Regions from separate parts of the Citrobacter sp. GW821-FHT07H02 genome, predicted to be linked through region 1. Evidence: riboswitches for the same ligand, from Rfam matches in the RefSeq annotation. Region 1 holds a riboswitch; each other region holds the start of a gene.
What was found. Region 1 has a riboswitch for thiamine pyrophosphate ahead of thiM (hydroxyethylthiazole kinase). Riboswitches for the same ligand answer to the same signal wherever they lie in the genome.
Positions count from the first base shown of each region.

Region 2: linked by a shared signal. The riboswitch ahead of thiB (thiamine ABC transporter substrate binding subunit) and the one ahead of thiM (hydroxyethylthiazole kinase) in region 1 are both predicted to bind thiamine pyrophosphate.
Region 3: linked by a shared signal. The riboswitch ahead of thiC (phosphomethylpyrimidine synthase ThiC) and the one ahead of thiM (hydroxyethylthiazole kinase) in region 1 are both predicted to bind thiamine pyrophosphate.

Region 1 is NZ_JBWKPZ010000020.1:10,753-21,387, reverse strand. It holds gene btsR (two-component system response regulator BtsR) at 1-75, shown strand, start outside; gene AC07NP_RS17810 (YehS family protein) at 255-725, shown strand; gene metG (methionine--tRNA ligase) at 815-2,848, opposite strand; gene apbC (iron-sulfur cluster carrier protein ApbC) at 3,013-4,122, shown strand; gene AC07NP_RS17795 (RcnB family protein) at 4,359-4,682, opposite strand; gene AC07NP_RS17790 (hypothetical protein) at 4,985-5,347, opposite strand; gene AC07NP_RS17785 (hypothetical protein) at 5,347-5,601, opposite strand; gene AC07NP_RS17780 (YadA C-terminal domain-containing protein) at 5,667-6,632, opposite strand; TPP riboswitch at 7,321-7,418, shown strand; gene thiM (hydroxyethylthiazole kinase) at 7,452-8,240, shown strand; gene thiD (bifunctional hydroxymethylpyrimidine kinase/phosphomethylpyrimidine kinase) at 8,237-9,037, shown strand; gene AC07NP_RS17765 (GntR family transcriptional regulator) at 9,082-9,828, shown strand; gene AC07NP_RS17760 (PfkB family carbohydrate kinase) at 9,802-10,635, opposite strand, start outside.
Region 2 is NZ_JBWKPZ010000004.1:97,168-107,802, forward strand. It holds gene araB (ribulokinase) at 1-1,646, opposite strand, end outside; gene araC (arabinose operon transcriptional regulator AraC) at 1,986-2,831, shown strand; gene AC07NP_RS07435 (DedA family protein) at 2,951-3,718, shown strand; gene thiQ (thiamine ABC transporter ATP-binding protein ThiQ) at 3,785-4,483, opposite strand; gene thiP (thiamine/thiamine pyrophosphate ABC transporter permease ThiP) at 4,467-6,077, opposite strand; gene thiB (thiamine ABC transporter substrate binding subunit) at 6,053-7,036, opposite strand; TPP riboswitch at 7,068-7,168, opposite strand; gene sgrR (HTH-type transcriptional regulator SgrR) at 7,204-8,859, opposite strand; gene sgrT (glucose uptake inhibitor SgrT) at 8,953-9,075, shown strand; gene AC07NP_RS07465 (sugar efflux transporter) at 9,203-10,381, shown strand; gene leuD (3-isopropylmalate dehydratase small subunit) at 10,482-10,635, opposite strand, start outside.
Region 3 is NZ_JBWKPZ010000031.1:18,267-28,901, reverse strand. It holds gene nfi (deoxyribonuclease V) at 1-402, opposite strand, end outside; gene hemE (uroporphyrinogen decarboxylase) at 412-1,476, opposite strand; gene nudC (NAD(+) diphosphatase) at 1,516-2,289, opposite strand; gene rsd (sigma D regulator) at 2,387-2,875, shown strand; TPP riboswitch at 2,928-3,037, shown strand; gene thiC (phosphomethylpyrimidine synthase ThiC) at 3,120-5,015, shown strand; gene thiE (thiamine phosphate synthase) at 5,015-5,650, shown strand; gene thiF (thiazole biosynthesis adenylyltransferase ThiF) at 5,643-6,401, shown strand; gene thiS (sulfur carrier protein ThiS) at 6,382-6,582, shown strand; gene thiG (thiazole synthase) at 6,584-7,354, shown strand; gene thiH (2-iminoacetate synthase ThiH) at 7,351-8,484, shown strand; gene AC07NP_RS21625 (sensor domain-containing diguanylate cyclase) at 8,826-10,367, shown strand; gene AC07NP_RS21620 (PTS sugar transporter subunit IIB) at 10,549-10,635, shown strand, end outside.

The DNA.
Region 1 (10,635 bases):
CTGTTGCGTAACGGGCAGACAGTACCGGTCAGCCGTCGCTATTTAAAGACCCTGAAAGAGGCGTTGGGGCTGTAAATCATGTATACTCGTCGCGCTTCAAGTTGCAGCTGCGTTAGCTGCGCTCGTTCACCCCTGTCACATAGTTCTCTATGCTCCAGGGGATTCGCTCGCTTGCCGCCTTGCTGCAACTCGAACTGCTTAGAGTAGAGACTTAACCCCCGCATTTTTTATTTTTCACCATCACCGAAGGCACTATGGTCAGTAACGATATTTTACGCAGCGTCCGCTACATCCTGAAAATCAACAATAACGATCTGGTGCGTATTTTCGCGCTGGGGGAAGCCGAAGTGACGGCGGAACAACTGGTTCCCTGGCTGCGTAAAGAAGATGAAGAGGGCTTCGTGCGTTGCCCGGACATCTTAACGTCGTGCTTTCTGAACGGTCTGATTTATGAAAAGCGCGGACGTGATGAATCGGCTCCGGCACTGGCGGTTGAACGTCGCATTAACAACAATATTATGCTGAAGAAGCTGCGTATTGCGTTTGCGCTGAAAACCGATGATATCCTCGCCATTATGACCGAGCAGAAGTTCCGCGTTTCGATGCCGGAGATCACCGCCATGATGCGCGCCCCTGACCACAAAAACTTCCGTGAATGTGGCGATCAGTTCCTGCGTTATTTTCTGCGTGGGCTGGCGGTGCGTGAGCACGCGAAAAAAGCCTGAACGTTGCAGGCCTGATAGCGCTACGCTTACCAGGCCAGTGCTACCCGACATAAAAAAAACGCTGCCGAAGCAGCGTTTTTTTATGCAGATTATTTCACCTGCTGACCCGGCTTCGCGCCTTCATCCGGGCTTAACAGGAAAATATCCTTTCCACCAGGACCTGCGGCCATCACCATCCCTTCAGAGATGCCGAAGCGCATTTTGCGCGGCGCCAGGTTGGCGACCATCACCGTATGGCGACCGATCAGCACCTGCGGATCGGGATAAGCCGTACGGATCCCCGAGAAGACGTTACGTTTCTCACCGCCAAGATCGAGCGTCAGACGCAGCAGCTTATCGGAGCCGTCAACAAACTCGGCGTTTTCGATCAGTGCGATGCGCAAATCCACTTTGGCGAAATCATCAAAGCTGATGGTTTCCTGAATCGGGTCGTCTGCCAGCGGACCGGTTACCGGCGTGCTCAGCGCTTTGACTTCTTCTTTAGAGGCTTCAACCAGTGCTTCGACTTGTTTCATCTCGATGCGGTTGTAGAGCGCTTTGAAGACATTTACTTTGTGCGCGAGCAGCGGCTGCGCCATGGCATCCCAGTTCAGTTCCGTATTCAGGAACGCTTCCGCACGTTCGGTCAGCGTTGGCAGAACCGGCTTCAGATAAGTCATTAGCACGCGGAACAGGTTGATACCCATTGAGCAAATCGCCTGCAGGTCGGCATCGCGGCCTTCCTGTTTCGCAACGACCCACGGTGCCTGTTCATCGACATAACGGTTGGCGACGTCGGCCAGCGCCATGATTTCACGGATCGCTTTACCGAATTCACGGCTTTCCCACGCTTCGCCAATTACCGCTGCGGCGTCGGTGAAGGTTTTATACAGCTGCGGGTCAGCCAGCTCAGAAGCCAGTACGCCATCAAAACGCTTGTTAATAAAGCCCGCGTTACGCGACGCAAGGTTAACCACCTTGTTGACGATATCGGCGTTCACGCGTTGCACGAAATCTTCCAGATTCAGATCGATATCATCAATACGGGAAGAGAGCTTCGCGGTGTAGTAATAACGCAGGCTGTCGGCGTCAAAATGGTTCAGCCAGGTGCTGGCTTTAATGAAGGTGCCGCGTGATTTTGACATCTTCGCGCCGTTCACTGTCACATAGCCGTGAACAAACAGGTTCGTCGGTTTGCGGAAGTTGCTGCCTTCCAGCATCGCGGGCCAGAACAGGCTGTGGAAGTAGACAATATCTTTACCGATGAAGTGATACAGTTCGGCATCGCTGTCTTTCTTCCAGTATTCGTCAAAGCTTACGGTGTCGCCGCGCTTGTCGCACAGGTTCTTGAATGAACCCATGTAGCCGATTGGCGCATCCAGCCAGACGTAGAAATATTTGCCCGGCGCATTCGGAATTTCAAAACCGAAGTACGGCGCATCGCGGGAGATGTCCCACTGTTGCAGACCGGATTCAAACCATTCCTGCATTTTGTTTGCGACCTGCTCCTGGAGTGCGCCGCTGCGGGTCCACGCCTGAAGCATCTCGCTGAAAGAGGGCAGGTCAAAGAAGAAGTGCTCAGAATCACGCATTACTGGCGTGGCGCCGGAAATCACGGATTTCGGCTCGATAAGCTCAGTTGGGCTGTAGGTCGCGCCGCACACTTCGCAGTTATCGCCGTACTGGTCCGCCGCCTTACATTTCGGGCAGGTGCCTTTGACAAAACGGTCCGGCAGGAACATGCCTTTTTCCGGATCGTAAAGCTGAGAGATGGTGCGGTTTTTGATAAAACCGTTCTCTTTCAGGCGCGAGTAAATCAGCTCGGACAATTCACGGTTCTCATCGCTGTGCGTCGAGTGGTAGTTGTCATAGCTGATGTTGAAACCTGCGAAATCAGTCTGATGCTCCTGACTCATTTCGGTAATCATCTGCTCAGGCGTGATGCCCAATTGCTGTGCTTTCAGCATGATTGGCGTGCCGTGGGCGTCGTCTGCGCAGATGAAGTTAACCTGATGGCCGCGCATTCGCTGGTAACGGACCCAGACATCAGCCTGGATGTGCTCCAGCATATGGCCGAGGTGGATAGAGCCGTTTGCGTACGGCAGCGCGCACGTTACCAGAATTTTCTTCGCGACTTGAGTCATAGTAGGTATTACTTCTTCTCTATTAAAAGGGGGTTCTGATGTTACCTGAAAGGGAATAACTACGCCAAGTGATAAGGGCATTTATCCATAAATGAATATTTGTTACCACTGGAGTAGACTAGGTAGTTACAATCGTTTTTTCAGAACAACAAAAAGGAGTCGGGATGAACGCACAATCCCAGGCCAAATCACCAGAAACCTTGCGCGCTATGGTCGCCGGGACGCTGGCGAATTTTCAGCACCCCACCTTGAAGCATAATCTTACAACGCTTAAAGCGTTGCATCACGTTGCCTGGATGGATGACACGCTGCACGTTGAGCTGGTCATGCCGTTTGTCTGGCACAGCGCGTTTGAGGTGTTAAAAGAGCAATGTAGCGGTGACCTGCTGCGGATCACAGGCGCAAAAGCGATCGACTGGAAGTTGTCACACAACATTGCGACGCTTAAGCGTGTGAAAAACCAGCCGGGTATTAACGGTGTTAAGAACATTATCGCGGTCAGTTCCGGTAAAGGCGGAGTGGGTAAATCGTCTACTGCGGTGAACCTGGCATTAGCGCTGGCTGCGGAAGGGGCGAAGGTCGGCATTCTGGATGCGGATATTTACGGTCCGTCTATTCCCACGATGCTCGGCGCAGAAAATCAACGTCCAACGTCACCTGACGGCACCCACATGGCGCCGATCATGTCTCATGGGCTGGCGACGAACTCAATCGGGTATTTGGTGACAGAAGATAATGCCATGGTATGGCGTGGTCCAATGGCCAGCAAAGCGCTGATGCAGATGTTGCAGGAGACGTTGTGGCCCGATCTGGATTACCTGGTTCTGGATATGCCGCCGGGAACCGGTGACATTCAATTGACGCTGTCACAGAACATTCCGGTGACGGGAGCTGTGGTCGTCACGACCCCGCAGGACATTGCGCTTATCGATGCCAAAAAAGGCATTGTGATGTTCGAGAAGGTCGAAGTGCCTGTACTGGGCATTGTTGAAAACATGAGTATGCATATCTGTAGCCACTGTGGTCATCATGAGCCGATCTTTGGCACGGGCGGCGCGCAGAAGCTGGCGGAGCAGTACCGTGCTCAGTTGCTGGGACAGATGCCGCTGCATATTAGCCTGCGTGAAGACCTCGACCGGGGAACGCCGACGGTGATCAGCCGTCCTGACAGTGAATTCACAGCGATGTACCGAGAACTGGCTGACCGTGTTGCCGCGCAACTGTACTGGCAGGGTGACGTTATCCCGGGCGAAATTGCCTTCCGTGCGGTCTAATATTCGCTAATTTACGCCTCTAATCCGTTCGCCACATCAATATTAAACTGGTGTGGCGAACGCTTTTAACCTGCCATAGCTTCCATTTCGCTTATCTCGTTTAAAGATAACGCACATGTCTGAAATCGAAACGCAACGCGATGTAAGTTATGGCAGAACGCGTAAGAATGAGTTCGCGGTGAATAATTAAGAAAGCAGTTTCTGAGTTCCCCCTCTGAAAAGAGGGGGAAATTTGATTATCGGTGATAAAAAATCTCGCCGTCGTAGGCTTTCACGATTTTGCCATCGGTATCGTTGACCAGAACGTAAGCGCTGCCCATATAAGTCCAGTGAGTTCCCGCATCCGGAGCAGGCAGGTTGCGCAGTTGCCACTGTTTAATTTTGTACTCATCAGTAAGGTACAATTGCGGGACGGTATCCCCGGGTTTGAAATGGGTGAAGTCGGCAACAAATCCGCTTAATTCGTACTGAGCGATGCCTGTTTTGGCTCCCGTAGCGGCCCAGACGGTGCTGGTTGCTATCATCAGGGCGCCCATCAACATCATTTTCTTCATACCCATATACTCTCCACTTTCCACTCTATCGGGTCACAAAATTTAGCCGTGTATCATTCCCACTGCGTGGTATGTGTGACAAGCACTTTTTTGTAATCACACCTATTATTTCGTAAAAAGTGTAAACGAAAGCGCCAATAAACGGTATCACTAACCCGTAGTCCCTTTTGCGAACAGTGGTTTTAAGAATCATCCAGGTCAATTTTCGGTTTGCATTGCATGATGCAGACAACGTCGCTCTATATCCATGTTGAAAGAAGGGATTAATAATTATATTTTATTATCGCTCATCCTTAAGCGATTATTACTTACTTCGCATATCCAGCAAATTGGTCATTCTTCATTACGGCAATTTTATGGTTTTTATAAGTGATGATTTTATAGATCCCTTGTTGCCATGTGGCACCGTATCCACCGGATTCAATCACCACCGCCGGTTTACCATCGACCGTGACGCTCTCGTTAATTTTCCAGATGATTTTTAAGCCGTCATAGTGCTTGATGATTGTTTGGCTATCAGAAACAGCCTGGTGATGACCACACGTACCGGCAGCATCCTCGACTTGCGTACAGCCAGATTTCTCCAGGTTATCGCGATAAGAATGGCTGATAGCAAAAGCCGGAGAGGTGGCCAGTGTAGCCAGAACCAGAGATACAATTAGCGTTTTCATTAATAACCCTCGCTGTTGGCGTTTTTGTGATGGTGGTGAGTCTGTTCGGTTTTATTACTGTACAGCGCGTTGGCATTTTCTAATGCTTGTTTCTCCGCTGCGGCGTTAATTGCCGATTGGCGGTTTTGATCTGCGATATAGCAAGCATCGCGACTGACGCCCTGAGACTCGCATGCCGCCATACGAGAAGCGGAGGTCGAGCAGCCACTCAGAATAGCGCACGCGGTGGCCAGAATAAGAATAGCTTTCATCATATACCTTTATTTATTTGAAATATGTCTTCATCTCATCCCCTGTTATATAAAGGGGAGTGCCGTTATTAGAAACCGATACCCACGCCTGCACCCATCGCAAAATCATTATTGGTTGAATCGCTAATTCCTGCTTTGATAATGGTGTTACTGCCTGCGTGGAAAGATGCACCAACACTTAACGCTTGCTCATTTTTAAAAGAACCCACGCCAGCAGAAACCATCATGGCCTGGCTTGCCTGAACCTGCGGCATTGAAGCAATCGCAATTGCTGAAGCAGCGCCGCTGCGAGCCTCTTTTTTATTACTATCGACTTCATCTTTTAACGAATTGAACTGCGCATTGCTGCTGGCTTGCTGTTGAGTGAAAAACTGCTTCGCATCCTGAAGGTCTTGCGCGACATTTGCCGATTGTCTAGCGGTAGCGGTAATAGCCTGGCTATTACTGGCAACTTTCGATTGCGTCGCGGTATCGACTTTTGTCACCGTGGTGGTGACTCCATCGCGCCCATCTTTGCCATCTTTTGGTTTAGGGGCGTCTTCAAGGGCTTTAATGCGGTTGTCTTCGTGGATATTTTGATTCAATAACGCATGATTCACTTGCTGCTGGTCGGCTTTGTTAGTGGTGATTTGCGTTTGCAAATTCTTATCCCCACTTAAACGGTTCGCCGCTTCACTATCAACAGTGCTCTGATCCGCTTTGGTGTTGAATAAAATACCAATTTGATGATTATTCGAGGCAATTTGGCCAGTATGTAAATCGGCTTGCGTTTGAACATCATCCACTTTTTTGTTTACGACAATGACTGCATCTTTCGTGCTATTTAAATCAGCATCAACAGACGTAATGCGATTGGTATTATTTTGAATCTGATCCAGGTCGTATGTTTTAACAGACTCATCAACCCCTTTAACAGCGATAAAGGTATTTGTACCATCTATCGTACCGATATAACCAACGCTGGCAGCATGAGCAGAAGAAATGGCGATGGCGCTAAAAACAACGACAGAAACTGCAGATTTAACAAATTTCATTTAAACATTTCCACAAGAAATTAACATAAGTGTTATTACTGTTATTTTTAAGCGTTGAGACGGCCTTTGTCTCTTCCAGACAATATCTTACCGAGTGGTGACTAATTTCCTTTTTTAGTAACGCGAATAAACTATCCAGCAACGTGATAGGTTAAACTTTGATGTAGATCACGCATGGCACGAATAGCTAAAGTTTTGGGGGGTGAAAATCTGCTGTTATCCAGATCAATAGAAGATTAGAGAATAAATGGAAGGGCTGTTGAATTATATTTAATCTAAGAATGAACTGTTTGTAACCTGGGTTATTATTTATTTCTGATACTTTATTTTGTTTTTTCTGGTTCACTATTTTGAATTTTATTGATGATACGTAGTGTTAATATTTTAGATAGGATGGTTCTATTAGATGGCTTAAAGTAGAGTAAGTGATATTGATATGTAAAAAATATGCATAGCATTAATCACGGCTAGCATGCTCAATAACGTCATCTTTACGCTTTAACGAATGCAACACGGTGTTATCCGGATGAAATATTGACGGTAAAAATGGGCGTGATATGTACTGGCGTCATTTATCGTTTTCGCTTTCTTGCTGACCCTGAAACAGGGCTGGATATCAGCCTGCCAGCGAGGGCTTGCAATCGCCAACTGCTTTCCTTACTCTGTTAATAATCAAGCGATTTGTACTACTAACGACTCGGGGTGCCCTTCTTAAATGAAGGCTGAGAAATACCCGTACCACCTGATCTGGATAATGCCAGCGTAGGGAAGTCTGACACTGCTCGTGTCTCATCTTCTTCACGCGGGCAGGAGCTGAACATGCAGCCTGACCTGCACAGCCGCGCTCTGGCGGCTCGTACCTTGCACCAATTTCGAACACTTTCTCCTCTCACACACTGTATGACGAATGATGTCGTACAAACGTTTACAGCGAACACATTGCTGGCGTTAGGCGCTTCACCTGCCATGGTGATTGAACCTGAAGAGGCCGGCCAGTTTGCCGCCATCGCGAGTGCGCTTCTGATTAATGTCGGAACACTGACACAGGCACGCGCTGAAGCCATGCGCACGGCGGTGGAGCAGGCGCGCATTGCCAATACCCCCTGGACGCTTGACCCCGTCGCCGTGGGCGGACTCGATTTCCGTCGTCACTTCTGCCTGACGTTGTTGGCGCAGCAACCTGCCGCTATTCGCGGGAATGCGTCTGAAATTCTTGCGCTTGCCGGAATGTCTGCGGGCGGACGCGGAGTGGATACTACCGATACAGCCGCCTCGGCGTTACCTGCTGCGCTTGCCCTGGCGCGTCAGTACGGAAGTGTCGTGGTGGTGACGGGAGAGGTGGATTACGTGACCGATGGTCAACGCACCGTCTGTGTCACCGGTGGCTCACCTTTGATGACGCGTGTCGTGGGTACGGGGTGTGCTTTATCCGCGGTGGTGGCGGCAATCTGCGCGTTGCCGGGGAATACGCTGGACAATGTCGCCTCCGCCTGTAGCTGGATGAAGCAAGCGGGGCAAATAGCAACCGATCGCAGTCAGGGACCCGGCAGTTTTATTCCTGCTTTTCTTGATGCTCTCTATAACCTGAACGCGGAGGAATACGCATGAAACGGATAAATGCTTTAACCATTGCTGGCACGGACCCCAGCGGCGGTGCGGGAATTCAGGCCGATCTGAAAACATTCTCGGCCCTCGGTGCGTATGGTTGCTCCGTCATTACCGCGCTGGTCGCGCAAAATACGCGCGGCGTTCAGTCGGTCTACCGAATTGAACCTGATTTTGTCGCGGCGCAGCTTGATTCTGTGTTCAACGATGTGCGAATTGATACCTCCAAGATCGGTATGCTGGCGGAAACCGATATCGTTGAGGCGGTGGCCGAACGTTTACAGCGCCATCAGGTGAAAAATGTGGTGCTGGATACCGTCATGCTGGCAAAAAGCGGCGATCCGTTGCTTTCGCCTTCCGCCGTTGAGACGCTGCGAACCCGCTTGTTGCCGCAGGTATCCATTATTACGCCAAATTTACCTGAAGCCGCGGCGTTGCTTAACGCTGAACATGCGCGTAGCGAGCGGGAAATGCTGGAGCAAGGTCGCGCGCTGCTGGCGATGGGCTGCGGCGCGGTGCTCATGAAAGGAGGACATCTGGACGATGCTCAAAGCCCGGACTGGCTGTTTACGCGCGAAGGCGAGGTGCGTTTTACCGCCCCCAGAGTGAACACCAAAAACACCCATGGCACGGGCTGTACGCTGTCGGCGGCGCTGGCGGCGCTTCGTCCTCGCCACCAAAATTGGGCAGAAACGGTGCAGGAGGCAAAAATCTGGCTTTCTGCGGCGCTGGCTCAGGCAGATACGCTGGAAGTGGGCGAGGGGATTGGGCCGGTACATCATTTCCACGCATGGTGGTAATGGTAGTATACTGGCAACAGACTCGTCTGCCAGGAAAAAGATAAATGGAACAATCGCATACCCGGCTGATTGCGCAACTGAACGAACGAATTTCAGCGGCGGATAATACGCCGCTCTACATGAAGTTTGCAGAAACGGTCAAGAATGCTGTGCGTAGCGGAATTCTTGAGCATGGCAATATTTTGCCTGGTGAGCGTGATCTTAGCCAGTTGACTGGCGTTTCGCGAATTACCGTTCGTAAAGCGATGCAAGCGCTGGAAGAAGAAGGGGTGGTGACTCGCGCGCGCGGATACGGGACGCAAATCAACAATATCTTTGAGTATTCCCTTAAAGAGGCGCGTGGTTTTTCTCAGCAGGTGGTCTTACGCGGTAAAAAGCCCGATACGCTGTGGGTCAATAAACGCGTTGTCACCTGCCCGGACGAGGTGGCACAACAACTGGCGATTGCGAGTGGAAGTGATGTCTTCCTGCTAAAACGCATTCGCTATGTGGATGAAGATGCGGTTTCCATCGAAGAATCATGGGTGCCGGTGCATCTTATTCATGACGTGGATGCCATTGGCGTCTCACTGTATGACTATTTCCGCAGCCAGCACATTTTTCCCCAGCGTACGCGTTCTCGCGTTAGCGCACGTATGCCGGATGCTGAGTTTCAGTCACATATTCAGATGGACAGCAAAGTGCCGGTGCTGGTGATAAAGCAAGTGGCGCTTGATCAACAACAGCGGCCCATTGAGTACAGCATCAGCTACTGCCGCAGCGATCTATACGTTTTTGTGTGCGAGGAGTAGCTCTTCGCGCAGGGGCGCGCAATCTCCCCCGCGATGCCCAACCACCCAGGATGCCACTGCGTTGCCGAGCAGCACGGCATCTGCCAGTGACCAGCCGGATGACAGTCCGGCCAGCACACCTCCGGCATGGCTGTCGCCTGCGCCGATCGTGTCTACGACCTCGACAGGAAACGCCGGGACGCAGCCCGCAGCGTGCTGACTGAAGTACCATGCGCCGTCTTTATCGTGGCGCACGACCACCGGCGCTGAAAATCGCGCCAGCCATGCTGCGCCAAAGGCGGTCATTTCGGTGCTGAGTTCAAAACGTTCGGCGGCGATTTCCGCCTCCTGGCGGTTGAGAGACACCAGCGGACGCAGCGCCATAATCCGTGACATTAATGCGTCAGGAATATCGCCGATGCGTGGGCCAAAATCGATAAAAGGCGTCACGTCGTCCAGACTTTCCAGCCAGCATACCAGCCGTTCACCGCAAGGGGCGGCGAGCTGATAGCCGGAAAGGTAGAGCAAACTCTGGCGGGGGACGGACAACTGCGCCAGCCAGTCGCTATTCCACTGGTTTTCTACGCCGCTGAATGACATAAAGGTGCGCTCGCCATCAGGCTCCACCAGGGCCAGACACCAGCCGTTATCGCCTTCGGCGTTGTCGATAAGACTCAGTAAACCCTCTTTTGCCATTCGGTTACGGATAATATCAGCCCATACGCCCTGGCCCAGCGGCAGGGCATTGCTGGCTTCAATCCCCAGACGTTTTAAGGCCACGGCGATATTCAGCGCGCAGCCGCCAACATGCACACCCTGTTGTTTTAA
Region 2 (10,635 bases), on a different contig from region 1:
TGTTGTTCAGCGCTTATCGCCCACTGTTGGTAGCGGCGATAAAGCTGTTCAAAACGTTGGGCCTGTTCCGGGCGAGGTTGCAGCGTGTGTTCGACGGCGCTCGCCATTTTGTCCTGCGCGGCAGGAATGTCGGCGTGGACCTTCGCGGCGACGGCGGCAAAAATCGCGGCGCCGAGTGCGCAACATTGATCGGAGGCAACAATTTGTAATGGGCGATTGAGCACGTCGCAGCACGCCTGCATAACGCTGACGTTTTTACGGGCGATACCGCCGAGCGCCATCACGTTATTGACCGCAATGCCTTGTTCGGTAAAGCATTCCATGATGGCGCGCGCGCCAAAGGCCGTGGAGGCGATCAGGCCGCCAAACAGCGCTGGCGCATCGGTAGCGAGGTTGAGATCGGTGATCACCCCTTTCAGGCGCTGGTTGGCGTTTGGCGTGCGGCGACCGTTAAACCAGTCGAGCACCACTGGCAGGTGATCCAGCGACGGATTTTTTGCCCACGCTTCGGTCAGTGCGGGTAAGAGCTGTTTCTGGCTGGCTTTGATCTGATCTTTCAGCTCAGGATGCTGAGCGGCAAGCTGTTCCAGCGGCCAACTGAGAATGCGACCAAACCAGGCGTAGATATCGCCAAAGGCGGATTGACCGGCTTCCAGGCCGATAAAACCGGGCACCACGCTGCCGTCGACCTGCCCACAAATCCCTTTCACCGCACGCTCACCGACGCTCTCTTTGTCGGCAATCAGGATGTCGCAAGTGGACGTCCCGATCACTTTCACCAGCGCATTTGGCTGCGCGCCAGCGCCGACGGCGCCCATATGGCAGTCAAACGCGCCGCCGGAAATCACCACGCTTTCTGGTAAACCGAGGCGCTGCGCCCACTCTGCACAAAGCGTTCCGACGGGAATATCGGCAGTAAACGTTTCGGTAAACATCGGGTAAGACAAGTGGTGGTTAAGCAGCGGATCAAGTTCGTCGAAGAAACTGGCGGGGGGGAGTCCTCCCCAGCTTTCATGCCACAGTGATTTGTGTCCGGCGCTGCAGCGACCACGGCGAATATCCTGCGGGCGGGTGGTGCCGGAGAGCAGGGCGGGCACCCAGTCGCACAGCTCAATCCATGAAACGGCGGCTTGCGCGACGGCGCTATCCTCACGGGTGACATGTAAAATTTTGGCCCAGAACCATTCGCTGGAGTAAATGCCGCCAATGTAACGGGAGTAATCAACCTTGCCCGACGTATGACACAGGCGGGTAATCTCTTCCGCTTCTTCTACCGAGGTGTGGTCTTTCCACAGCACAAACATCGCGTTTGGGTTGTCGGCGAATTCCGGGCGCAGGGCCAGGACATGACCGTCGGCATCAATGGGGGCAGGTGTGGAGCCGGTGCTGTCAACGCCAATCCCGACCACCTCTGCGCGCTGTGATGCGCTGAGTTCAGCCAGGACGGTTTTCAGTGCGGATTCCATCGACTCAATATAGTCGCGCGGATGATGGCGGAACTGGTTATTCGGACCGTCGCAATAGCGCCCTTCCTGCCAGCGTGGATACCACTCTACGCTGGTGGCGATCTCTTCGCCGGTGGCGCATTCCACCGCCAGCGCTCGTACAGAATCACTGCCAAAATCGAGGCCAATTGCAATCGCCATCGTCTTACTCCATCCAAAAAAACAGGTATGGAGAAACAGTAGATAGTGGGGATAAAAACCGTCAGGCAGGATCCGCTAATCTTATGGATTAAAATGCTATGTCATCGCAAAGTGTGACGCTGTGCAAATAATCAATGTGGACATTACTGCCGTAATTATAGACACTTTTGTTACCCGTTTTCATCGCCTCTGATGTGTGCCTTTTTTACAGAATGCTTTTCACCCGCGGGATTGATGGTCTGTCACTGAAATCGCGGTGGCCGGAAGCGGTGAAATTGAAGGTGCCTCATGCAATATGGACAATTTGTTTCTTCACAGAACGCCCGGAGTAATGAATTTATGGCTGAAATACAAAATGATCCTCTGCTGCCGGGGTACTCGTTTAACGCACATCTGGTGGCGGGGTTAACCCCTATTGAAGCCAACGGATACCTGGATTTTTTTATCGACAGGCCGTTGGGGATGAAGGGTTACATTCTTAATCTGACCGTTCGCGGCGAAGGGGTTATCAATAACCACGGGAAACAGTTTATCTGCCGCCCGGGGGATATTTTACTGTTTCCGCCAGGCGAAGTTCACCATTATGGACGCCATCCCGACGCCAGCGAGTGGTATCACCAATGGGTCTACTTTCGCCCGCGAGCCTACTGGCAAGAATGGCTGGCCTGGCCGACAATTTTTGCTCAGACGGGATTTTATCGTCCGGATGAGGCCCATCAGCCCCATTTCAATGACATGTTCGGTCAGATTATTAACGCCGGGCAGGGAGAAGGGCGCTACTCTGAGCTACTGGCGATAAACCTGCTGGAGCAACTGCTGTTGCGCCGCATGGAAGCGATCAACGAATCGCTACACCCGCCGATGGATAACCGTGTGCGAGACGCCTGCCAGTACATCAGCGATCACCTGGCGGACAGCCATTTCGATATTGCCAGCGTGGCGCAGCATGTTTGCCTGTCGCCTTCCCGTTTGTCACACCTGTTCCGTCAGCAACTTGGCATCAGTGTGTTGAGCTGGCGTGAAGATCAGCGTATCAGTCAGGCGAAACTGTTGCTCAGTACAACACGAATGCCGATTGCCACCGTTGGGCGTAATGTGGGGTTTGACGATCAGCTCTATTTCTCCCGCGTCTTCAAGAAATGTACCGGGGCCAGCCCAAGCGAATTCCGTGCCGGATGTGAATAAAAAGTGAATGATGTGTCTGCAAAAGTGTCATAACCCGTAAACTATTCAGATAAATGATGGCTTGACGAAGTGAGAGAGGGTTTGCAGAATCCCAGCTTCGTAAAACTGACGGGCATACTATGCAAGCATTGCTGGAACACTTTATTCTCCAATCCACCCTCTATTCGTTAATTGCGGTCATGCTGGTGGCATTTCTGGAATCGCTGGCATTGGTCGGTCTGCTCTTACCTGGCACGGTACTGATGGCGGGGCTGGGGGCGCTCATTGGGAGCGGAGAAGTGAATTTCTGGCATGCCTGGCTGGCGGGCATTGTGGGATGTTTACTGGGCGACTGGATCTCTTTCTGGCTGGGGTGGCGCTTTAAAAAACCGTTGCACCGCTGGTCATTCATGAAAAAGAACAAAGCGCTACTGGATAAAACCGAGCATGCGCTGCATCAGCACAGCATGTTCACCATTCTGGTGGGGCGTTTTGTGGGACCCACCCGCCCGCTGGTGCCGATGGTAGCAGGAATGCTGGATCTGCCGATCGCGAAGTTCGTCATACCCAATATCATTGGCTGCGTGCTGTGGCCGCCTTTCTATTTTTTGCCGGGGATCCTGGCCGGTGCGGCGATCGATATTCCCGAGGGCATGCAGAGCGGCGGTTTTAAATGGCTGTTACTGGCCACGGCGCTGCTGCTGTGGGTCGCGGGCTGGCTGTGCTGGCGGTTGTGGCGTTTCGGTAAGGCTGCCCCCGATCGTCTGACCTCCTATTTGCCGCGTGGCCGCTTGTTGTGGCTGACCCCGGCGCTCCTCGCTATCGGCGTGATGGCGCTGGTGGCGTTGCTACGCCACCCGCTGATGCCGGTCTATCTTGATATTCTGCGAAAAGTCGTGGGTTACTGAGTTCGGTTTATGCCGGATGGCGGTTTCACCTTATCCGGCCTACACGCCGCCATCCGGCAATGCTATTTATGCTTTAATCCCCAATAGCGCCGACGCGCTGGAATGACCGCTTAACAGTTCATCCGTGGTTCCCTGCCACGCAATGCGCCCGTCAGCCACCACGACGGAACGTGTCGCAATACGCGCCGCGTCCTCTATGCTGTGAGACACCATCAGCAAGGTCAATTGCCGTTCGCGGCACACGTCGCTGACCAACGTCAGCATTTCCTGGCGCAGGGCGGGGTCGAGTGCGGAAAACGGTTCGTCGAGCAGCAGCACCGGCTGTTCGCGGACCAGGCAGCGCGCCAGCGCCGCACGTTGGCGCTGACCGCCGGAAAGCTCGCCCGGTAAACGCGCCATCAGGTTATCGATGCCCATCTGGCGGGCAATATGCTGAATTTTCTCCCGCTGGAGCGCATTGAGCTTCAGTCCCGGATCAAGCCCAAGACCGATGTTTTGTTGCACCGTCAGATGGCTGAACAGGTTGTTTTCCTGAAACAGCATCGAGACCGGGCGACGGGCCGGGGGCGTGGTGGTGTGATCCTCGCTTTCAATCAGCAGAGTACCGCTGGCGGGTGCGAGGAATCCCGCAACGAGATTCAACAAGGTGCTTTTCCCGGCACCGCTTGGCCCCAGCACCGCCACCTGTTCGCCGCGTTCCACAGAAAGCGTAAAACGCATCGGCAAATGGTGATAAAGCCAGGTGATATCAGTCAGAGTTAGCATGTCGCCCCGGTAGTTTTTCAATCACGGTAAAGAGCATAAAGCAGAGTATCAGCAGCAATAATGCCGTTACCGCACCGTCCTGACTGCGGTAAGAGCCAATCTGCTGGTACAGATAAAATGGCAGTGTGCGGAAATCATCGTTGCCAAACAGGGCGACGACGCCAAAATCGCCAATCGAAAGTACGCAGGCAAACGCCAGCGCCTGCGCCAGCGGCCGTTTCAGTGCGCGCAGTTCCACCACGTTCAGGCGTGACCATCCCTCGATCCCCAGCGACTGGCACAGCATACTGTAACGTGCCGTCACGTCTCGCATAGGGTTCTCCAGCACTTTCAGTGCGTAAGGAATCGCCATTAACGCATTGGTGAAAATCACAATTCCGTCTGCGGATTCCGGCAAACCGATACTGTTGTTCAGCAGCAGAAAAAAGCCTGTTGCCAGGACAATACCGGGCATGGCAAGAATCAACATGCCGCTCAATTCCAGCGTTTGACCTGCCAGCACCTGTTGCCGTGCCCGCAGTTCTCGGCTACTCCACAACAGCATCATGGTCAGAACCACGCACAGCAAACCGGCGGCCAGTGCGATCCGCAGTGATGTCCACAGGGCCTGCCAGAGCACAGGTTGTGCGAGGACATCCAGCAAATGGCGGTTGAAACCGTCAACAATGACCGCCAATAGCGGAGGCAGCAGTAGCAACAGTGCCAGAATAATCAGCGCTGCGTCGGTCAGGCGGCTATGCAGGCGATCGTCCGGATCGCGCCAGCCTTGCACCAGCGTCGTTCCCGGCGCAATGGCCTTGCTTAAACGCTGGCTGAGCAGCACCAGCGCCAGGCAGCATGTCATCTGGATCAACGCCAGTATTGCCGCCCGCGCAGGATCGAAGTCGTAACTGAGAGCCTGATAAATCGCCAGCTCGATGGTGGTGGCCTGAGGGCCGCCGCCGAGTGAAAGTACGGTCGCAAAACTGGCGAAGCAGAGCATAAAAATGAGCGCCGCCACCGGAGGGATCTGCCGACGTAACCACGGCCACTCCACAAAGCGGAAAAAATTCCAGCCGCGCATGCCTAACTGCGCCGCGAGCTGTCGCTGTTCGCCGGGGATGTTTTCCAGCGCCTGGAGTAGCAAGCGGCTGGCCATCGGCAGATTAAAAAAGACGTGCGCCAGCAGAATGCCCTGCAACCCGTAAGGCGAGAAACGCCACTCCAGCCCCAGCGCTTGCCAGAGTGTGGCGAGCCAGCCCTGGCGACCGTAGACGCTGAGAATACCGAAAACGGCGACCAGTACCGGCAGAATCAGGGTCATGGCGCACAAGCGTAATAACGCCAGACGACCGGGGAAACGGCGTCGGTAAAGCGCCCTGGCAAGGAAAATCGCCGGGACCACCGATAACAGCGCTGAGAGAAACGCCTGCCAGAACGAAAAACGCACCACGTGCCACAGGTAGCTGTCCTGCCAAAGCGAGAGCCATTCTCCCTGCGGCGCGTTAAGCCAGAGCGCCAGAAATGCGGCCAGAGCAACCGCCACTATCAGCGTGGCGGCAGAAAGTCCGGGTATCAGCCAGCCGGGAATTAACGGCTGACGGCGCGTTGCCATTCGCTGATCCATGCCTGACGTTGAGATGCCACTTCAGCAGGAGTGAACTCCAGCGTAGTGGCCGGTTTGGTCAACTGATCAAACCCGGCGGGTAGAGTGACGTTGGTGACAGGGTACATCCAGTTGCCGGTGGGGATGGCGTTCTGGAATGCCGGAGAAACCATAAATTTGAGGAATTTCTCTGCCAGTTCCGGCTGTTTGCTGGCGGCGGTACGGGCGGCGACTTCTACCTGCAGATAGTGGCCTTCGCTGAAGTTTGCCGCAGCGTAATGGTCTTTTTTCTCTTCGATAATGTGATACGCCGGAGAGGTGGTGTAGCTCAGCACCAGATCGCTTTCCCCTTTCAGGAACAGGCCATAGGCTTCGCTCCAGCCTTTGGTGACGGTGACCGTTTTGGCCGCCAGTTTCTGCCAGGCTTCGGGGGCCTTATCGCCATAGACTTTCTGCATCCACAACATCAGTCCAAGACCCGGCGTGCTGGTACGCGGATCCTGATAAATCACGCGCCATTTCTGGTCGCTTTCAACGAGCTCCTTCAGGCTTTTAGGCGGGTTTTTCAGCTTGTTTTTATCATAAACAAACGCGAAGTATCCGTAGTCGAAGGGGACAAAGGTCTCGTTCTGCCAACCGCCAGGTACGTTGACGGCATCAGGCGCAATGCCGCTTTTCGCAAACAGGTTGGTTTGCGTGGCGGCCTCGAGCAGGTTGTTGTCCAGCCCAAGCACCACATCCGCTTTGCTGTTCTTCCCTTCCATACGCAGGCGATTAAGCAACGAGACGCCATCTTCCAGCGCCACCATTTTCAGTTCGCACTGGCAGTCGGCTTCGAAAGCTTTCTTGATGGTGGGACCGGGTCCCCAGTCGGCGGCGAAAGAGTCGTAGGTGTACACGGTCAGGACCGGTTTAGCGAAGGCCGGTGCAGCACACAGCACCAGTAAGGGAAGACATTTTTTTAACACTTTGCACCTCAGTAAAAGAGTGGCAAAGGACTTGAGCATTAGCCTCAAATCCCTTCGCCGGCGTTATCCGGATCAGGTTCGACGGGTATTTTCTCAGCCCGCGCACATGGCGCAGCACCCCGTTGAGAACGGCACATTGTAATGATTACGTGAAGAGATCAAAAGGGTTAAGGATCCGGTGGGGCAAACCACGCCGATTTAAAGTCGAACCAGCCGAGCGTATTCATCCGCAAGCCGCGCATACTGCGCTGTCCCTGAATGATCAGCCAGTGGTGAATGAGCGGCACAATCGCTTTGCTGGCGAGCAACTGTTGGCACCACGCGGCCAGATTCATCTCGCCTGCGTGCCATTGCGCGGCATCTTCCTTCCAGTCTCGTGGGATACAGTTTTGTAGCAAAGGCACTTCGCATAAGTGAGCGAATAGTGAGAAATCGAGCGGCAACGTAAAGTTGGCGCTATTTAGCCAGATGTCGCTTTCGATCTCGCCTGCGTGCCACTGATCGTAGTCGATCTCCTGAATATTCAGGTGAACCTGATGTTCTGCCAGCAGGTCGCTCATGATCTGGGCGATAACCCGATGTTCAATGTGTTCGCGATAGTACGTCAGCGTCAGGGTTTCCAGACCCGCAGGTTTTTCACCGCGCCCCGGCCGGGCATGGTGCCAGCGGGGCAGTAATCCATAGGCGGGGAACCACAGGCGCTGGTACTGCTCATCGGCGTGGTAAAGCAAATGGGTAGGGGAAAGCACGTGGCTTACCCACTCTCTGACGTGCTGATTGGCACCGCGATGGGTTCGCGCATCAAAGAGTAAATAGTAACAGCCTTCCTCAAGACGACTCTCAATGGCCTTTTCACTTTCTACAGTGCCTTCGAGCATCAGGCCGCACGTCGGTTCTTCGCTAATGTCCGGCAACACCCAAACATTCACTTCATCAATGAGTGCCCGATAGCCAAAGTAATCGTCAAAGGCGTGGATCTTCAGCTGATTACGCGTATTGCGCATCACGGCATAAGGGCCAGTACCTATTGGATGGCTGGAGAAATTGTTCAGGGTTTCCCATTCTCGCGGCAGGATCATCGCCGGAACCTGGCCTAACAACCACGGAAGCCAGCGATCGGGTTGTGAGAGATGGACATCCAGCGTCCAGGTTGTCGGAGAGACAATCTGCGTGATGTGCGAGTAGAGCGGAAGGGCGTTGATGCGCGTGAGAGACGCCACCACATCTTCCATTTCCAGCTCTCGCCCGTGGTGAAAGTGAATCCCCGGTCGCAGAAAGAATCGCCATTGCAAAGGAGAAATTTGCTGCCAGTGATGGGCAATATCGGCTTCCAGTTCCCCATTTTCCTCATTTACGCGGGTTAGCGCGCTGAAGATTTGCCGGGCGATGTGGGTTTCAGAACGGCGTAATGCGCTGCCCGGCAGCAGGTTGTGCATCGGTCGATAGTAAAGCACACGCAGGATATGTCGGCCCTGACGGAAGCTGCGCCCCAGATGTGAAACCAGCATTTGCCGTACGGCCGTTTTGTCACCGACTAATTGCACCAGCTGGTCTATGCGGTCCTGCTCCAGCAGGTCCTCCGCCCGCTGTTGCTGTAGCGCAAGTCCGGTGTAGAGGAAGGTCAGGCGTGAGCGTTTACCGCGTCCGACTTCGGCTTCCCAGGTCAGCCAGCCGCGCGCCTGCATGGTGTTCAGCAGCGTACGCATATGGCGGCGGGAGCAACTTAACAGTTCCGCCAGCTCATTCAGCGTGGTGTCTTGCGTTTTTCCATCACAGCATTGCCACAGACGGATGAACTGTTGTTGCAGACGACCTGAAGACATAAAAGAGGAACTCCTGCGAAAAACTCAGCAATTTTATAATCCCCATATTAGGCCAATAATGGATTCCGATGAAGCAATATGGAGAGGTCGACTATGCGTCCGTTTTTTCTGCACTACTTTACCGCGACAGAAGGGTTGTCCTGGTTGGCTTGCCTGAGCGCGCCGCAGCGCTTAAAGGTGCTCGAAGAACTGATGCAATGGGAGGTGACAGCCTGACCTCTGAGGTCCAAATTGCAGACATCATGTGTGACTGAGTATTGGTGTAGGCTCTGGCCTAAAATCACCCGCCAGCAGATAATACCTGCTGGCTTTTTTCGTTTCAGCAGCACAATTAAGGAACTGTATGCTCTGGATTATGACGATGGGGCGGCGTCTTAACGGCGTTTACGCGGCGTTCATGCTGGTGGCTTTTATGATGGGCGTGGCAGGCGCGCTTCAGGCACCGACGTTGAGCCTGTTTTTGAGCCGTGAAGTGGGGGCGCAACCGTTTTGGGTCGGGCTGTTTTATACGGTAAACGCCATTGCCGGGATCGCGGTGAGTCTGGGGCTGGCAAAACGTTCGGATAGCCGGGGCGACCGCCGTCGACTGATCATGTTTTGCTGTCTGATGGCCATCGGTAACGCGCTGTTGTTTGCGTTTAATCGCCATTACCTCACGTTGATTACCTGTGGCGTACTGCTGGCATCGCTGGCGAATAGCGCCATGCCGCAGCTGTTTGCGCTGGCGCGGGAGTATGCAGACAGTTCGGCGCGGGAAGTGGTGATGTTCAGCTCGGTGATGCGTGCCCAGCTCTCGCTGGCGTGGGTGATTGGCCCGCCGCTGGCGTTTATGCTGGCGCTGAATTATGGCTTCACCACGATGTTTGCTATTGCGGCCGGGATCTTTGCTATCAGCCTCGTGCTGATTGCGTTGATACTGCCTTCGGTGGCGCGCGTTGAGCAACCCGTTGATGCGCCTGAAACGCCGACCGGCGGCTGGCAGGATAAAAATGTGCGGATGTTGTTTATTGCCTCCACCTTAATGTGGACCTGCAACACCATGTACATCATTGATATGCCGCTCTGGATTAGCAGCGATCTTGGGCTGCCGGATAAACTGGCGGGGATCCTGATGGGGACGGCAGCAGGGCTGGAAATTCCGGCGATGATCCTCGCGGGCTATTATGTGAAGCGCTTCGGAAAGCGGCGCATGATGATCACGGCGGTCGCGGCAGGCGTCCTTTTCTATCTTGGACTTATCTTTTTTCACAGCCATGCGGCGTTGCTGGTGTTGCAACTGTTTAATGCGGTGTTTATTGGCATTATCGCGGGTATCGGGATGTTGTGGTTTCAGGATCTGATGCCGGGGCGGGCGGGGTCGGCAACAACGTTGTTCACCAACAGTATTTCAACGGGAGTGATCCTGGCCGGAGTTATCCAGGGCGCGGTAGCGCAAAGTTACGGGCATTTTGCCGTCTATTGGGTGATTGCGGCGATCTCTGTGGTGACGCTGGCGATGACCGGACGAGTAAAAGATGTTTAATTTTGCCGGGTGGCGGCTTCGCCTTACCCGGCCTACACGGACTTTGTAGGCCCGTGCAAACGAAGTGCCGCCGGGCAATTCTCCCAGGCGGCACCTGGGGTTAGCGCATAAACACCGGTTGCTTCTCTTCATATGCCGTAATGGCATCTTCGTGTTGCAGTGTCAGCCCGATGCTGTCCAGACCGTTCATCATGCAGTGGCGGCGAAATGCGTCGAGCGCAAAGGGGTAGGATTTATCTCCCGCTTTTACCACC
Region 3 (10,635 bases), on a different contig from region 1:
CCGTTTTTTCGCCACGCCGATGGTCGGCACATCCACCAGCAGCCCAAAATGGCTGGCAACACCGAGGCGACGCGGATGAGAAATACCGTGGCCATCGACAAACACTAAATCAGGCTTATGCGAGAGTTGCTCCCACGCGGCCAGCAGCGCGGGATATTCACGAAAGGAGAGAAAGCCAGGAATATACGGCATGGTGGTGGCGATGCGCGCCACCTTGTACTCCACCAGCTCAAGCGAAGGATACTTCAACAGTACCATTGCGGCTCGCGTCACTTCACCGCCCTGCTCAAACCCAACATCAGCGCCTGCGATCAGATCCGGAGGATCGTTATCCAGACGATCCTCGCGGGAAACCGATGCAGCCAGTTCAAGCTGTTGAGCGCGTAGCGACGCGAGATCCATGCCGATCCCTTACTGGTGATACTGCGCTGAAATCCGGTGTACTGCCTCCACAAAGGTTCCAGCATGTTCTGGCGGCACATCCTGGTGAATGCCGTGCCCAAGGTTGAAGACGTGGCCTTCACCCTGGCCGAATCCCGCCAGAATCGTCGCGACCTCTTCTTCAATACGCGCCGCTGGTGCATACAGCATGGAAGGATCCATATTCCCCTGCAGCGCCACTTTATGTCCTACGCGACGACGCGCATCGGCAATGTCTGTGGTCCAGTCGAGTCCCAGCGCATCACAGCCCGTTTCCGCCATCGCTTCCAGCCATTGGCCGCCGCCTTTGGTAAACAGCGTGACCGGCACACGACGCCCTTCATTCTCACGCAGGAGACCATCGACGATTTTATGCATGTAATAGAGCGAGAACTGCTGATAATCGCGCCCGGTCAGCACGCCGCCCCAGGTATCGAAAATCATCACCGACTGCGCGCCCGCTTTGATCTGCGCATTGAGATACAACGTGACGCTTTTCGCCAGTTTATCGAGCAGTAAATGGAGCGCCTGCGGGTCTGCATACATCATCTTTTTAATGACGGTAAAGGCTTTGCTGCTACCGCCTTCCACCATGTACGTTGCCAGCGTCCATGGACTGCCGGAAAAACCAATCAACGGGACTTCGCCTTTCAGTTCGCGACGAATAGTGCGTACTGCATTCATCACGTAGCCCAGTTCATCCTCGGGATCAGGGATTGGCAGTTTTTCGACGTCGGCTTTGCAGGTCACCGGCGCGGTAAAGCGCGGGCCTTCTCCGGCTTCAAAGTAAAGCCCCAGGCCCATCGCATCCGGAATGGTCAGGATGTCCGAAAAGAGGATCGCCGCATCAAGCGGGTAACGGCGCAGCGGCTGGAGCGTGACTTCGCACGCCAGCTCGGCATTTTTGCACAGTGACATAAAATCGCCCGCTTGTGCGCGGGTGGCTTTATACTCCGGGAGATAACGGCCTGCCTGGCGCATCATCCATACAGGGGTGACATCAACGGGCTGGCGCAGCAGCGCACGCAGGTAACGATCGTTTTTCAGTTCGGTCATTTTTACATTCCTTTAGCGTTATGCGTCCAGTGTATCATGTCACTCGTACTCTGCCCGACACATTGCCACCGTATCTTCGATCAACCGACGAGCGACAGTGCCCGGCGGCGGCAGTAGCGGAAGATCGTCATAACGATACCAACCCGCGTCCAGTAACTCCTTCGGATCGATAACAATCTCCCCGCTGTCGTACTCTGCCATAAACGCAGTCATGAGCGACATCGGGAATGGCCACGGCTGCGACGTGACATAGCGCAGGTTCTTCACTTTAATACGGCTTTCTTCCATGACTTCACGCGCCACCGCTTGTTCCAGGGTTTCCCCCACTTCAACAAATCCGGCCAGCACCGTATGCACGCCATTGCGATGGCGGGTATGTTGGGCGAGCAAAAGGGTGTCTTCACGGCGAATCGCCACAATAATGCAAGGCGCTATCTGAGGGTAATAGCGTTCGCGGCAATGACTGCACAACATGGCCCATTCGGTTTTACTCGGGTACATTGTGTGCCCGCAGTAGCCACAGAATTTATGTGAACGGTAAAACTCCGCCAGTTGCACGCCGCGCCCCGCCAGTTGAAACAGACCGACATCCTGATCGATAACCTGTCGTACGGACCCCATATCATGGCGGCGATGCTGCTGTACCAACCAGATGGGTTCGCCTTCCCACTCCCCAATCTGGAGTGCGCGCTGCCCCGTCAGATCAAAACTTGCCGCTTCGCCATGCGGCAGCTCTCCGCGAGGTAGCCATATTTTTTGCTCATGGCTGACAATCCACCAGCCGCTGTCTAATTTTTCAATTATACGATCCATATCTCTTGCGCTACCTTTGCTTCACAGGCATGTTGTTTACATTATTTTTACATTTTTGAGTGAGCAGTTTTTTGAATCTAAACTTGCGGAGTCAATCATGTTAAACCAGCTGGATAACCTGACAGAGCACGTCAGAGGAAGTAATAAACTGGTTGATCGCTGGCTACATGTACGTAAGCATCTGCTCGTGGCTTACTACAATTTGGTTGGCATTAAGCCTGGCAAAGAATCGTACATGCGCTTAAACGAAAAAGCGCTGGATGATTTTTGTCAAAGTCTGGTCGATTACCTTTCCGCCGGACACTTCAGTATTTATGAACGTATTCTCCATAAATTGGAAGGTAACGGGCAGCTTTTAAACGCAACGAAAATTTGGCCGCTGCTGGAAGCCAATACGCAACGCATTATGGATTACTACGACTCCAGCCTGGAAATGGCCATCGATCATGATAACTATCTTGAATTTCAAAAGGTTTTATCAGATATCGGCGAAGCGCTGGAATCCCGATTTATCCTTGAAGACAAGCTGATCATGCTGGTCTTTGACGCGATGCACGACAGTGCCAGGGCAAAACGTCCTGCTTGAGTTCGACGCTATTAACGCGTAACTTACCTTTGTCGCCCCCTTTACTGGGGGTTATTTCTTGTCGGAGTGCCCAGTGTGAAAGCACGGGCTGAGACCGTTAATTCGGGATCCGCGGAACCTGATCAGGTTAAAACCTGCGAAGGGAACAAGAGTCAATCTGCTATTGCATCGCCATTGCGGCGATCGTCTCTCTTGCTTCATCCGTCGTCTGACAAGCCACGTCCTTACTTTTTTGGAATGAGCTATGTCTGCAACAAAATTAACCCGTCGCCAGCAACGCGAACAAGCACAACACTTCATCAATACGCTGGAAGGCACCGCCTTTCCTAACTCCAGACGGATCTATATCACCGGCTCGCAGGCGGATATCCGCATCCCAATGCGGGAAATCCAGCTTAGTCCGACGTTAACCGGCGGCACAAAAGACCATCCACAATACGAAGAAAACGAAGCCATTCCGGTGTATGACACCTCGGGTCCGTACGGCGATCCTGATATCGCGATTAATGTTGAACAGGGTCTGGCAAAACTGCGTCAACCGTGGATTGACGCCCGCACCGATAGTGAAGCACTGACCGACCGCAGCTCTGCCTATACCAAAGAGCGCCTGGCCGATGACGGTCTGGACGAACTCCGTTTCACGGGCCTGTTAACGCCGAAACGTGCCAAAGCCGGGAAATGCGTCACGCAATTGCATTATGCGCGCCAGGGTATCGTCACGCCGGAGATGGAGTTCATCGCTATCCGTGAAAATATGGGGCGCGAGCGTATTCGCAGCGAAGTGTTACGCCACCAGCATCCAGGCGAAGGCTTTGGCGCACGCCTGCCGGAAAACATCACCCCGGAGTTTGTCCGTGATGAAGTGGCCGCCGGACGCGCGATTATTCCTGCGAACATTAACCATCCGGAATCTGAGCCAATGATTATTGGCCGCAACTTCCTGGTCAAAGTAAACGCCAATATCGGCAATTCTGCGGTGACCTCTTCCATCGAAGAAGAGGTCGAAAAACTGGTCTGGTCCACACGCTGGGGGGCAGATACGGTGATGGACCTTTCAACAGGCCGCTATATCCACGAAACCCGCGAGTGGATCCTGCGTAACAGCCCGGTGCCGATCGGTACAGTGCCGATCTACCAGGCGCTGGAGAAGGTCAATGGGATCGCCGAAGATCTGACCTGGGAAGCCTTCCGCGATACGCTGCTGGAGCAGGCGGAACAGGGGGTGGATTACTTCACCATCCACGCAGGTGTGCTGCTGCGCTACGTGCCGATGACCGCTAAACGGCTGACCGGGATTGTCTCGCGCGGCGGTTCAATTATGGCGAAATGGTGCCTCTCCCATCATCAGGAAAACTTCCTCTACGAGCACTTCCGTGAGATTTGCGAAATCTGCGCCGCCTACGACGTTGCACTCTCTCTCGGTGATGGCCTGCGTCCTGGCTCCGTTCGTGACGCCAACGACGAAGCACAGTTTGCCGAACTGCATACGCTCGGCGAACTGACCAAAATCGCCTGGGAATATGACGTACAGGTAATGATTGAAGGTCCGGGACATGTCCCGATGCAGATGATCCGTCGCAACATGACCGAAGAACTGGAGCACTGTCATGAAGCGCCGTTCTACACCTTAGGCCCATTGACCACCGATATTGCACCGGGTTATGACCATTTCACTTCCGGGATTGGCGCGGCGATGATTGGCTGGTTTGGCTGCGCGATGCTCTGCTACGTCACCCCGAAAGAGCACCTCGGCCTGCCAAACAAAGAAGATGTGAAACAGGGGCTGATCACCTACAAGATCGCCGCGCACGCCGCCGACCTGGCGAAGGGCCACCCGGGCGCGCAAATTCGCGATAACGCCATGTCGAAAGCGCGCTTCGAATTCCGTTGGGAAGACCAGTTTAATCTGGCCCTCGACCCGTTCACCGCCCGTGCGTACCACGATGAAACGCTGCCGCAGGAATCCGGCAAAGTCGCCCACTTCTGCTCCATGTGTGGGCCGAAGTTCTGCTCGATGAAAATCAGCCAGGAAGTTCGTGACTACGCCGCCGCACAAACCATTGAAGTGGGCATGGCAGACATGTCGGAGAACTTCCGTGCCAAAGGCGGTGAAATCTATCTGAAGCGGGAGGAAGCCTGATGTACCAGCCTGATTTCCCCACCGTCCCTTTCCGTCTCGGACTTTATCCGGTGGTAGACAGCGTACTCTGGATTGAACGCCTGCTGGAGGCGGGCGTGCGCACGATCCAACTGCGGATTAAAGATAAGCGCGATGAAGACGTGGAAGCGGACGTTATCGCCGCGATTACGCTGGGGCGTCGTTTTGACGCCCGGTTGTTCATCAACGACTACTGGCGACTGGCGATCAAGCACAACGCGTACGGTGTCCATCTGGGTCAGGAAGATCTCGAAACCACCGATCTGAAGGCGATTCAGGCGGCAGGGCTGCGCCTTGGCGTCTCGACCCATGATGATATGGAAATTGACGTGGCGCTGGCCGCGCGTCCTTCGTATATCGCGCTGGGGCATGTCTTCCCAACACAAACCAAACAGATGCCCTCCGCCCCGCAAGGGCTGGAACAGCTGGCACGCCATATTGAACGTCTGGCTGATTATCCTGCCGTCGCCATCGGCGGGATTAGCCTTGAGCGCGCGCCTACGGTACTGGCTACCGGGGTCGGCAGTATTGCCGTCGTCAGCGCGATTACGCAGGCAACAGACTGGCGTGCCGCCACCGCGCAGTTGCTTTCGGTAGCAGGAGCTGGCGATGAATGATCGTGACTTTATGCGCTACAGCCGCCAGATCTTGCTTGGCGATATCGCGATTGAAGGGCAGCAAAAGCTGCTCGCAAGCCACGTGCTGGTCATCGGTTTAGGCGGATTAGGCTCGCCCGCCGCGCTCTATCTTGCGGGCGCGGGCATCGGCACGTTGGTTCTGGCTGACGATGACGATGTACATCTGAGTAACCTGCAACGGCAAATTCTCTTCACTACCGATGATATCGCCCGCCCGAAATCGCACGTCACGAAGCAGAGACTGGCGCGTCTCAACCCGGATATTGAACTGGTGGCGTTACAGCAACGTCTCTCCGGCGATGCGCTTCGACACGCGGTCGCAAATGCTGATGTGGTACTGGATTGTACCGACAACATGGCCACCCGCCAGGCGATCAACGCCGCCTGCGTCGCGCTCAATACGCCACTGATTACCGCCAGCGCCGTTGGCTTTGGCGGTCAATTAATGGTTCTGACGCCTCCCTGGGAGCAGGGCTGTTATCGCTGCCTGTGGCCGGACGACGAAGAGCCGGAACGCAACTGCCGTACCGCCGGCATCGTGGGGCCAGTGGTCGGCGTGATGGGCACATTGCAGGCGCTGGAGGCCATTAAACTCCTGAACGGCATGGAAACGCCCACGGGCAAACTGCGTCTGTTTGACGCCAAAACCAGCCAGTGGCGCAGCCTGGCGTTACAACGCGCCAGCGACTGCCCGGTATGTGGAGGGCAACATGCAGATTCAGTTCAATGATGAGTCGATGCAGTGCGCAGTGGGAGTGTCTGTTACCGACCTGCTGAATCAGCTCGACCAACTCAAGCCTGGTGCCGCGCTGGCGCTCAATCAACAGATCCTGCCGCGCGAACAGTGGGAACATCACATTGTGCAGGACGGTGATCAGATCCTGCTTTTTCAGGTTATTGCCGGGGGCTGATATGTTACGTATTGCAGACAAAACGTTCGACTCACACCTGTTCACGGGGACAGGGAAATTCGCCTCTTCATCCTTAATGGCAGAGGCGATTCGCGCCTCCGGCAGCGAGCTTGTGACGCTGGCGATGAAGCGCGTTGACTTGCGTCAGCACAACGACGCTATTCTGGCGCCGTTATTGGAAGCGGGCGTCACGCTGTTGCCCAATACCTCCGGTGCTAAAACGGCGGAGGAGGCCATTTTTGCCGCGCAATTAGCGCGGGAAGCACTGGGCACCCACTGGCTAAAACTGGAAATTCACCCCGACGCGCGCTGGTTGCTGCCGGATCCGATAGAAACACTGAAAGCCGCCGAGGCGCTGGTCAAGCAAGGCTTTGTAGTGTTGCCCTACTGCGGTGCCGACCCGGTGCTGTGCAAACGTCTTGAAGAGGTCGGCTGCGCCGCCGTGATGCCGCTCGGCGCGCCGATTGGTTCAAATCAGGGGCTGGAAACCCGCGCCATGCTGGAGATTATTATCCAGCAGTCAACCGTCCCGGTCGTCGTCGACGCAGGGATCGGTGTCCCCAGCCACGCCACACAGGCCCTGGAAATGGGCGCCGACGCCGTGCTGGTCAATACGGCGATTGCGGTGGCGGACGATCCGGTGATGATGGCGAAGGCCTTCCGTTTGGCTGTGGAAGCGGGCATTCTGGCGCGACAGGCCGTACCGGGAAGACGTAGCGCACATGCTCAACCCACCAGCCCGTTAACCGGATTCCTGGAGACATTGGCATGAAAACGTTCACCGACCGCTGGCGCGAGTTGGACTGGGACGATATCCGTCTGCGCATCAACAGCAAAACGGCTGCAGACGTCGAACGGGCGCTGAATGCAACGCAGTTGGGTCGCGATGACATGATGGCGCTGCTCTCTCCTGCGGCAAGTGCGTACCTCGAACCGCTGGCACAAAAGGCGCAACGCCTTACCCGCCAGCGGTTTGGTAATACGGTCAGTTTTTACGTTCCGCTCTATCTTTCCAACCTTTGCGCCAATGACTGCACCTATTGCGGCTTTTCAATGAGCAACCGCATCAAGCGCAAAACGCTGGATGACAAAGAGATTTCCCGTGAATGTGAAGCCATTCGTGCCCTGGGATTTGAGCACCTGCTGCTGGTGACCGGGGAGCATCAGGCAAAAGTAGGCATGGACTACTTTCGCCGCCATCTGCCTGCCATCCGCCACCAGTTCTCCTCTTTACAGATGGAAGTACAACCGCTGTCAGAGGCAGAGTACGCCGAGCTCAAAACCCTGGGGCTGGATGGCGTAATGGTCTATCAGGAAACCTACCATCAGGCGATGTACGCACAGCACCATCTGAAAGGGAAAAAGCAGGACTTCTTCTGGCGACTGGAAACGCCAGACAGACTGGGTCGTGCGGGGATCGATAAAATCGGGCTGGGTTCGCTGATTGGTCTGTCTGACAGTTGGCGGGTAGATTGTTATATGGTGGCTGAGCATCTGCTCTGGATGCAGAAACAGTACTGGCAGAGCCGCTACTCAATCTCTTTCCCACGTCTGCGCCCGTGCACGGGGGGGATTGAGCCCGCGTCCATCATGGATGAGCGTCAACTGGTACAAACCATCTGCGCATTTCGCCTGCTTGCTCCGGAGATCGAACTGTCGCTCTCTACACGTGAATCGCCGTGGTTTCGCGATCACGTTATTCCCCTGGCGATTAACAATGTCAGCGCGTTTTCGAAGACACAACCAGGCGGTTATGCTGACGATCACCCTGAGCTGGAGCAGTTTTCCCCGCACGACGCCCGGCGTCCTGAAGATGTTGCCGGGGCGCTGGCGGCGCAAGGATTACAGCCGGTCTGGAAAGATTGGGACAGCTATCTGGGGCGTGCCTCGCAAGCGCGGTGAATCAGATTGTAATCGGCTGAATAATTTACGAGCCCGTACGTAATGTGAAAAACGGGAGATAGCGTTCAGACTCCCGTTTTTTTATGTTGTCGATGTCAGCAACGGAAGCTGACCAGGGCGGAATTTTTCTTCCTCGTTTTCGCCCTGCCCTCAACCGCTATGCAGCACAAAATTCTCTTTACGACATAAGCAGGGACAATCTTATTTGTTTTTAAGATAAATCATCTTTAGCTATACCCTCACAGCTATAATTGCATAGATTCTGTCCTGATGTACGGAACTCTGTTGTCGGCTTTACTCACCTTTTCAGGACTTACACCTTCAGGGATGACCCACAGCCAATGGCACGTCACAATAGAAAACTTTCCTTCACGACCCCCATGTTAGTGAGTTTCGGGGGGATTTTGCTCAGTTTTATTCTGATCGCAATTTTCATCACCTTCACCCAGCGAAAAGATTTCCTGGAGGATTACCACAACATTAACCGCAACTTCACGCATAACCTTGCGGTTAACTATACCGAGTCGTTGCTACGCGAAAACGACTATATCCTCGCACGCGCAGCGACCTTCTTTTCCCGTGGTGACAAGCTAAATGAAACGGTGAATATCGATACGGAAGAAGGTCTGAGGTTGTTAATGCAGTTACAGACGCTGATGCCAACCGTCTCTTCCATCTCGCTGGCGGATACCGAAGGCAACTACCTGCGAGCCCCGGAAGTGTTAACCGATGAAAATAGCAAAGCCTTTGATGCCAAAACGCGTCCATGGTTTGTACACCAGGCAAAAGCCAGTACATTCAGTCACTATACAAATCCTCACATGGACTACTTCACCCATTACCCAACGGTGGCCATCTACAAGCCGGTCATTTCACCTGAAGGAAGACTGAAAGGCAGTATCGCGTTCCACCTGGATCTCACGTCAATGAGTTATACCCTGCGCCAGATGGTTGCCCCTGTTCAGGGGGAGTTTTTTGTCGCTGACCGTGACGGGAAAGTCGTGCTACATCCGGATACTGGCGCGTTATTTAAACAATATGTCAGTGAAAAGATGATGGACAGGATGACCAGCGGCGAAGGGTATGTTTTCGATTCAAAAAGCAATACCTGGTACTACTACTACTCGTTTACGAATCCAGACTGGTTTGTCGTTTACCGGGTCTCTGACACCATGCTGATGGACCTCACTCGCCACGAAACCAATATTGTGTCCTGGGGATTCGCGCTGGCAGCCATGATGGTCGTGCTGTTTGGGCTTTATCTGCGGCATACCTCCCGAACGGTATTGATGAACATCATCAACGCCATCAAGACCGGAGATGTTAATCGGGCGCCCCGACTGGAAGCCATGCTCAGTAAGGCCATCGAGTTAAATAAAGAACGTGAGATGGACTATGTCCGCCAGGCGACAATTGACGCACTGACTGGCTGCAAAAACCGTCGCGCATTCGACAGTGACATTGCCGCGCTGATGAACGATCACCAACCTTTCACCCTGGCGCTGGTGGACATTGATAATTTTAAATCTATCAACGACACCTGGGGACATCTGAGCGGCGACATCGTTCTGCGTAACGTGGCACGTGAAGGCATTCAGGTGATGCAGCCCCATTCTGTTTCCCTTTACCGTTATGGTGGTGAAGAATTTGCCGTTCTCTTTGCTGGCGTTCATGCTAAAGAAGCTTTTACGTTGCTTGAACAATGGCGCACGATCGTAGAGCAGAGAACCTGGCGTGAAGAGAATCTGACCGTCACCTTCAGCGCAGGTATGAAAGAGTGGAATATGGAATCGCTGGAACAGTTAATCATCGGTGCCGATGAAGCGCTTTATCTCGCCAAACAGCAGGGAAAAAACCGGATCCTGCCAACGCCTCTTCTGTAAATATCCTAAAGCACCAGGCCCGCCGCGACGGGCCTTTTTGATGCTTCCCGCCTTACCGTAACCGGTTTCATTTTTTATGGCGTATCTTTGTGATGCTTTACACACATTCACTTTAAGACAGTTGTCCTCTCCCCTGTCAGGGACTAAAGATGAATGACCAGGGAAATTGTGAGAGCCGATTATGAAGAATATCGTTTTATGCTGTGCTGCCGGAATGTCCACCAGTATGTTGGTACAACGAATGAAAGACGCTGCGCAAAAAAAAGGC